One region of the Stenotrophomonas sp. KH_052 genome, then DNA from elsewhere that is predicted to be linked to it. Evidence: riboswitches for the same ligand, from Rfam matches in the RefSeq annotation. Region 1 holds a riboswitch; the other holds the start of a gene.
What was found. A riboswitch is a leader RNA that binds a small molecule or an ion and turns the genes downstream of it on or off. The one in region 1 is predicted to bind thiamine pyrophosphate.
Positions count from the first base shown of each region.

Region 2: another riboswitch for thiamine pyrophosphate. It lies ahead of thiC (phosphomethylpyrimidine synthase ThiC); the one in region 1 lies ahead of AC3ITW_RS00720 (TonB-dependent siderophore receptor).

Region 1 covers NZ_CM174475.1:175,734-180,039, forward strand. The annotation lists gene AC3ITW_RS00720 (TonB-dependent siderophore receptor) at 1-2,141, opposite strand, end outside; TPP riboswitch at 2,212-2,307, opposite strand; gene AC3ITW_RS00725 (phosphotransferase enzyme family protein) at 2,417-3,541, opposite strand; gene AC3ITW_RS00730 (glycine zipper 2TM domain-containing protein) at 3,667-4,074, opposite strand.
Region 2 covers NZ_CM174475.1:3,954,895-3,959,200, forward strand. The annotation lists gene thiC (phosphomethylpyrimidine synthase ThiC) at 69-1,913, opposite strand; TPP riboswitch at 1,996-2,097, opposite strand; gene AC3ITW_RS18145 (hypothetical protein) at 2,137-2,277, opposite strand; gene AC3ITW_RS18150 (BCCT family transporter) at 2,344-3,921, shown strand.

The DNA.
Region 1 (4,306 bases):
AACAGGTAGTAGTCACCACCACTGCTGCCGGTATCGCGCCAGTAGAAGCGGTTGAACACGTTATCCACCGACAGGTTCCAGGTCACCGCACGTTCGTGCAGGCGGTGCTGGAAGCGCAGGCCGGCATCGAACACCGAGTAGTCCGGTGCGCGTACACCACCGTCGGCGCGTGCCACGTTGGCACCGGCATAGCGCCAGCCGCCGGTCACATCCAGGCCCTGCACGAACGGGAGCGCATAGGCCACGTGCACGCTGGCGCGCACCTTTGGCACATTCACCAACTGATGGCCTTCATAGGCCGGGGTGCCGGTGTCGCGCGCGCGCGCCTGCAGCACGCTGGCGCTGGCCACGATCTGCAGCGCGTCTGTCAGCTGCCCGTTGGCAGTCAGCTCCAGGCCGGTGTGGGTCTGCGTGCCTTCCTCGACGAAGGTGTAGCCGACGTCGCTGCTGTCCGGCTTGGCGTACTGGTACGGCTGCGAGATGCGGAACACGGCTGCGCCCAGCGTCAGCGCCTCGACCGGCACGTACTTCACGCCCACTTCCAGCTGGCGCGACTGCACCGATGGCAGGAAGGTGTCGGCATTGCTGGTCCAGAACGGCGCTTCCTGGCCCAGCGAGATGCCGCGCACATAGCTGGCATAGGCATTGAGCTGATCGGTGGCCTTCCACACCACGGCGGTCTGCGGCAGGAAACGCGACAGGCGGCTGTGCCGCTGCGGGGTACCACGCTTGTCGTAGGCACGCTCGTCCAGGCGCACGAAGCGGCCGCCGGCCAGCCACTGCCAGTCATCACCGAAGCTCATCCGGTCCAGCGCGAAGAACGCGGTCTGGCGGCTGTCCAGGCGTCGTGCGGAGGGGCCGGGCATCTTCGGCGACGGTTCGAACACCGGCACCTGCGCATCGTGGATGTTGCTGGTGCCGACGTACTCGTTGACGCTCGGGCGCTTGTCCACGGTGCGGCGGAAGTAATCGGCACCGAGGGTCAGCTGGTGGCCGACGCTGCCGGTCTCGAAGCGGCCACGCAGCTCGGCACGGGCCTGCTGGTTGCGGCGGGTGTCGTCCGGGCTGCGGTAGTCGTAGACGTCGTAGTCGCCATTGGGCGCGAAGTAGTTGCCCGGCACGCTGCCATCGGCGCACTGCGTGGCGTAGTAGCAGCCATAGGCGAAGGCGACGTTGTCATCGATCACCGAGCGGCTGTGGCCGACCGAGACGCGCGACTGCCAGGCATCGTTGAAGTCGTAGGTGTGCAACGCGGTGATGTTGGTGCTGGCGATATCCACCGGGCGCTGCCACGGCTGGTAGCCGAGCAGGAATTCGCGATCCACGCCGTGCGGCAGCTCGCGCGCGCCCAGCAGCTGGTAGCCCGACACCGAGCGCTGCGAACTGGTCTGGTAGTTGGCATCCACTTCCAGCTTGCCGCGTTCGCCGATCAGCCAGTCGGCGGCCAGCGAATAGAAGTTGCGACGGCCATCGGCGTGCTCGACATAGGAATTGCTGGCATCCCATGCGGCATTCAGGCGCAGGCCGAAACGCGGGGTGATCCAGTGGCCGACATCGACGGCGGCGTAGCGCGAGCCTTCCGAATCGGTGCCGAGGGTGACCGTGCGCACTTCGGCCGGTCGCTTGCCGATGTAGTTGATGATGCCGCCGGGTGCCATCACGCCTGCAGCCAGGCCAGCTTCACCCTTGAGGATCTCAACCGACTGCACGTTCTCCAGCGCCAGGCGCTGTTCGCCGGCGATGGACAGGCCGTTGAAGCGGTAGCCGGTGGCGGCGTCCAGTGCGAAGCCGCGGATGGCGATGTTCTGGTAGTAGCCGACCGGCGCGTACGCATCGCCCAGCGAGGCATCGTTGCTGGCCAGCTCGGACAGCGAACGCAGCTGGCGGCGGTCGAGGTAGTCGCGCTCAAGCACGTTCACCGACGCCGGCATCTCCTTCCAGGAACCACCACCGAAGGCGTTCACGCGCGAGGTATCGGCCTTCGGCTTGCCGGCCTGCACGCGCACTGCCGCCAGTTCGGTCGGCGAGCGTTCGGCACCAGTGGCAGCCGCATCGGGAGATGCATCGGCCTCGCTGGCATGCAGCGGCAGCGCGGCGCAGAGGGCGAGGGAGAGCAGGGTGGGGCGCAGGCAGCGGTTCATTCGGTTCGTCTTCGGACAACAAGGGAGACGAAGCGACGGCGCGCAGGTGCACCGGCCCATGACGGGGGTGTGGCTGCGGCTCAAAGCTCCCTACGCCGGTGCAAACCGGATCAGGTTCCAAGGGACTCTCTCAGCCTGGCAGATCCAGGCACCCCCGCTTCAGGTGACCATTTCACTACAAATGGTACGGATTTGCGAGTGGGTGCTCTTCAGGCTGCGGGGTCAGATCCCTTTCCGCAGGAAAGGGATCTGACCCGGACGGTGCGCCACCCGGGTCACGCCGCTGCGCGCAACGCCTGCAGCAGTGCCTGTCCCGGCGCGCTGTGGAACCACGCCGGGTGCCCCAGCATGAACGGCTGCCAGGCCACATCCGCGTTTGCGGTGGAGCCGGTGATGCCTTCGAAATACTCCACTTCGGATAGTGCGAAGTCGAAATGCACCATCGGCAGCAGGTCGGCCAGCAGCTGCACGCGTGCTGCCGACAATGGCAGCACCTTGCGGTAGCCGTCGATCAGGGCCAGCGCGACATCGATGCGCACCGCCTCCATGCCGCGCTCCAGTTCCAGCCACGCCACTGCGTTGCGCTCGATCGCGGTGGCGAGGTCGAACAGGGCGCTGGTGGGCGAGGCCAGGCCGAAATCCAGCACGGTGCTGACCTGTCCGTTGCGCCACAGCAGGTTGGAGACATGCCAGTCGTTGTGCGCCCATAGTCGCGGTTCGTCGCGCAGGCGTTCGGCCAGGCCGGTGTGCCACGGCAGCACGTCGCGCTGCAGCTGCGCTTCCCAGGGAATGCGCGCGAGATAGCGGGCCAGCCCGGGGCGCTCGTGCAGCCCCGCCTTGATGGCCGCGATCGGATCGTTGGCGCGGATGAGGTCGTCGCGTGCAACCAGCAGATGGGTACTGCGCTGTGGCGCGTGATAGCTGGCGGCGGCACGGTGCAGCTCGGCCAGCATGCGGCCGGCTTCGCGGGCCTGCGCGACATCGGTCAGCAACGACCACGACGCGGCATCGCGGTACAGGTCCTCGCCCACGCCCACGGCATGCAGCTCGAAGGTCCATTCGCCGTGCTCGACCGCGGTGTGGCCATCGGTTGCCGCCAGCACCTGCACAACCGGTACGCCGGCGGCAGCGAGATGGGCGATGAAGTGGTGTTCTTCTTCCAGGCAGGCGGCGCTGCGCACGCTGTGGTGGTGGCGCTTGATGAACACCGGTCCGCGCGTGCCATTGACGATGGCAGCGGCCGACAGTGGCCGAGGACTGTGCCAGTGCGGGTGGCTGTCCGCATCCAGCTGCGGAAAGCGCTGGCGCAGCCACGCGAGGTCTGCGGCGCTGATCGGCGGCCAGTCGGCAGCAACCTCGTCGTTGTTGAGGCCCTGCACGCGGTGGGAGGAAGAAGTCATGCCGCAGCCCCAGTGGGGAAAGTCACATCCAAGGCTGCGCATTCAACGCCATGGCCGCCCGCAACGCAAACGGGCGGATCATCGACCCGCCCGTCCGTGCATCGGCATGGGGGATGCCGCGCTGCTTACCAGCCGCGATGGCGACCGCGGTCGTGGTAGTAGCGGTTGTCGTAGTAGCGCTCGCGCTGCCAGCGACGGTCGTCGCCACGGTCGTAGTAGCCGCTGCGGTAGTAACCACGGTCGTAACGGCGATCGTAGCGGTCGTCGTAACGGCGATTGTCGTAGTAGCGACGGTCGCGGCGGTCGGAGGTGGTCAGGTTGCCGATCGCGCCGCCGGCCACGGCACCGCCGACAGTGGCAGCGGGATCACCGTTGGAGAGCAGGTTGCCGGCCACGCCACCGACCACGGCGCCGACCAGGGTGCGCTTGTCCTTCCTCGACATCGCGCTGGCATCGCTGACCACGGCGACACCGGCCACCAGTGCCAGGGCCATCGCCAGACCACGGAAGCTGAGTGCGGAAGTACTGAGCATGTTCGTTCTCCTGTGAGGTGCATGCCACGCTGGGCAGGGAGAGCGCGGGGCGCCCCGGCTGCCGTGATGTCCACGCTGGCGTTCCAACATTGCCGGAACATTGCCTGGTCCACCGTGCGGCTTGCGCATTCATCTAGCGGCAGGCGGCATGAAGCAAGGCTGAAAGCGGCCCCGGCCGCTCAGCTGGCAGATAAGGAAAGGGCCACGCATGGCGTGGCCCTTTCCCGGTCTG
Region 2 (4,306 bases), 1.1 Mb from region 1:
GGGCCATGCCCGGCGGCTGTCCTGAACCCCCACGTCGCCGGGCATGGCCCGGCGCTACCTGGGCGGGATCAGCCCTGGTGATAGACCTCGGCACCGGCGGCACGGAATGCCTCCGACCTTTCCTTCATGCCCGACTCGGCGTACTCGCGCACGTCCTGGGTGATCTTCATCGAACAGAAGTGCGGACCGCACATCGAACAGAAGTGGGCCAGCTTGTGCGCGTCCTTGGGCAGTGTCTCGTCGTGGAACTCCTTGGCCTTCTCAGGATCCAGGCCAAGGTGGAACTGGTCTTCCCACCGGAACTCGAAACGCGCCTTGCTCAGCGCGTTGTCGCGCACCTGCGCGCCCGGATGGCCCTTGGCCAGATCGGCCGCATGCGCGGCGATGCGATAGGCCATGATGCCGTCGCGCACGTCCTGGCGGTTGGGCAGGCCCAGATGCTCCTTCGGCGTGACATAGCAGAGCATGGCGGTGCCGAACCAGCCGATCATCGCCGCGCCGATCGCGCTGGTGATGTGGTCGTAGCCGGGTGCGATATCGGTGGTCAGCGGGCCCAGCGTATAGAACGGCGCTTCACCACACTCGCGCAGCTGCTTGTCCATGTTCTCCTTGATCAGCTGCATCGGCACATGGCCGGGGCCTTCGATCATGGTCTGCACGTCGTGCCTCCAGGCGATCTTCGTCAGTTCGCCCAGTGTCTCCAGCTCACCGAACTGCGCGGCGTCGTTGGCATCGGCGATGCAGCCCGGGCGCAGCCCATCACCCAGCGAGAAGGTCACGTCGTAGGCCTTCATGATTTCGCAGATGTCTTCGAAGTGGGTGTAGAGGAAGTTCTCCTTGTGGTGCGCCAGGCACCACTTGGCCATGATCGAGCCGCCGCGGCTGACGATGCCGGTGACCCGCTTGGCGGTGAGCGGCACGTAGCGCAGCAGCACGCCGGCGTGGATGGTGAAGTAGTCCACGCCCTGCTCGGCCTGCTCGATCAGGGTGTCGCGGAAGATCTCCCAGGTCAGTGCTTCGGCGCGGCCGTCGACTTTCTCCAGCGCCTGGTAGATCGGCACGGTACCGATCGCCACCGGCGAGTTGCGGATGATCCACTCGCGGGTCTCGTGGATGTGCTTGCCGGTGGACAGGTCCATCACCGTGTCGCCGCCCCAGCGGATCGCCCACACCAGCTTCTCCACCTCTTCGGCAATGCCGGAGGACACCGCGCTGTTGCCGATGTTGGCGTTGATCTTGGTCAGGAAGTTACGGCCGATGATCATCGGCTCACTTTCCGGATGGTTGATGTTGTTGGGCAGCACCGCACGGCCGCGCGCGATTTCATCGCGCACGAACTCCGGCGTGATGATCTTCTGGATCGAAGCGCCGAACGCCTCGCCCGGATGCTGCTGCAACAGGCCGGCATCGCGGATCGCTTCCAGCCGCTGGTTCTCGCGGATCGCGACGAATTCCATTTCCGGGGTGATGATGCCGCGGCGCGCGTAATGCATCTGGGTGACGTTGGCACCTGCGCGCGCACGGCGCGGCAGGCTGCGCGCGGGGAAGCGCACCGCATCGAGCTTCGGGTCATGCTCGCGATCGCGACCGAACGAAGAACTCAGTCCTTCCAGCCGCTCGGTATCACCGCGTTCTTCCACCCAGCCGCGACGCAGTGCCGGCAAACCAGCGGACAGATCGATGCGCACCTCCGGGTCGGTGTACGGGCCCGACGTGTCGTAAACGGTCACCGGTGCATTCTCTTCTCCGCCGAACAAGGTCGGCGTGCGGGTCAGCGCGATCTCGCGCATCGGCACCTGCAGATCCGGGCGTGAACCGGGCACGTGGATCTTGCGCGAACCGGGAATGGGCCGGGTCACGGATTCAGAGAGTTGCTGGGCCTGTTGCTGCAGGGCGGAGAGCTGTGCGTTCATCGGGCATCGTCCAGGAAGGTCAGGGACGAAGCGGCGGCGCACTGCGGCCGCATCCGGACGGTCCTTGGGCGGAGTCCGGGCATGGCTGCACTGCAAAGCTTCCCTACGCCGGTATGAGCCGGATCAGGTTCCAAGGGACTGTCTCAACCGTGGCCACATGGCCGCGGTACCCCCGCTTCTTGCCGTGCATTAAAGCATAGAACGCACTGCAGCTCATGGCCGTTCATCCATGCATGGCGTGGCGCTGCTCCATCGGCATTAACAGAACCGTGACATCGCATTCAGTAACGTGCACGCGCATCGTGCCGCTGCGGCCGATGTTTCCTTTGCCGCCTTCGCGGCTCCTGCCCGGTTCGTGCTGCATGCCGCCGGCCCCCTCGCAGCAAGCTCTGCTCGCTCCCCTCAATCCCTTGATCGGAGAAGCTCCTTCATGGTGTTTCGCGTTTCCATCGCACTCGTTCTGCTGCTGGTGCTGCTGGCTGGCTTCGCGCCCGGCCCGTTCAATACCGTCGTTCAGTCGGTACTCGCCGATGTCATCCGCAGTGTCGGCTGGCTCTATCTTCTGGTCGTGTTCCTGGCGCTGACTTTCCTGATGTACCTGGCATTCGGTCGCTTCGGCAACCTGCGCATCGGCGGTGAAGATGCCGAGCCGGAGTTCTCGCGCGCCAGCTGGATGTCGATGCTGTTCGCCGCCGGCATGGGCATCGGCCTGGTGTTCTGGGGCGCCGCCGAGCCGATTTCCCACTTCACCAAGCCTCCGGAAGGCCTTGCACCGCAGAGCATGGACGCGGCGCGGGCTTCGATGCGCTATGCGTTCTTCCATTGGGGCCTGCATCCATGGGCAATCTACGCGCTGATCGGCCTGGCGATGGCCTGGTTCCAGTTCAACCGCAATGGCCGTGGACTGGTCAGTGACATGCTGCAACCGATCATCGGCCGCCACCATCGTGGCTGGATCGGACGCGTGGTCAACATCGCCGCGGTCGTGGCCACCGCGATTGGCGTTGCCACCACGCTGGGCTTCGGCACCATCCAGATCGCTGCCGGCATGGAACGCGTGTTCGGCCTGCACGCGGGTGTGCCACTGCAGCTGACCATCATCGCCATCGCGTTCGTGCTGTACATGGCCTCCACCGCCAGCGGTGTCGAGCGCGGGGTGAAGTGGCTGTCCAACTTCAACCTTGCGCTGGCCGCGCTTCTTGCGGCCACCGTACTGGTGCTGGGCCCGACCGGATTCATCTTCGATACGTTCACCACCACTCTGGGGTCGTACCTCAACCAACTGGTGACGATGAGCCTGCGCATGTCGCCGTTCTCGGGCAGCACATGGGTAGCGGACTGGACCATCTTCTACTGGGCGTGGTGGATTTCCTGGGCGCCGTTCGTCGGCTCGTTCATCGCGCGCATCTCGCGTGGGCGCAGCGTCCGCGAGTTCGTCATCGGCGTCGTGCTGGCACCGACGGTGCTGGGCTTCTTCTGGTTCGCGGTGTTTGGTGGTACTGCACTGTGGGCGCAGATCTTCGGCCACGCCGACCTGGTGCAGGCGCTGGGCAACGGCTATGAGACGGTGCTGTTCACCCTGTTTGACAGCATGCCGCTGCCCTTGCTGCTTTCCTGCATCGCACTGGTGCTGCTGATGATCTTCTTCGTGACATCAGCCGATTCAGCGGTGCTGGTGCTGGCCAGCATGTCCACTGACGAGGCAGGCGATCCTCCGTTGAAGCGCAAGCTGGCCTGGGGCATCGCGGTGGCATTGATCGCAGCCGCATTGCTGCTCGCCGGTGGCCTGGATGCGCTGCAGGGCATGATCACGATTGCGGCGTTGCCATTCGCGCTGCTGATGGTGCTGGTGATGGTGTCGCTGTACCGGGTACTGGACCAGGAGTACACCCGCGAGCGGCGGCAGGCGCAGCGCCAGCGGCACATGATCGACGCATGGATCGCGCGCGAGATGGCGGCGCAGGAAGAGACCCAGGCGGAGGCTGCGCGCGCGCACGATCAGGATTGAGGGAGTTTTGCAGCCTGCGGCTGCACCGCTTTTCTTTCAAGCAAGAGCAAGTTCAAAACCCAGAGCAGCTCTGGGCTTCTACTGGTTGGGCGGGTCGGTGTGGGTGGGCAGGACACGCCGTAAACCCGTCCATGGGGGCTCGATGGCGCCATCCATGGCGCCAACGGTCCTGCCCACCCACACCGCCCCACCCCCGACAGGTTACGTGTGACGGTTGGTCCATCCACGGCATGCGTGGATGAGGTGTATCGGAAAACAGGAAGGGGTCGGATCCGTTTTCCTCCGGAAAACGGATCCGACCCCAACCCGCAGCGCGCAGCTGTTGCTGTTGCCTTTGCTTTTGATCTTCTTTTTTCTTTTCCTGCGGTGACGGGCACGGAAACTG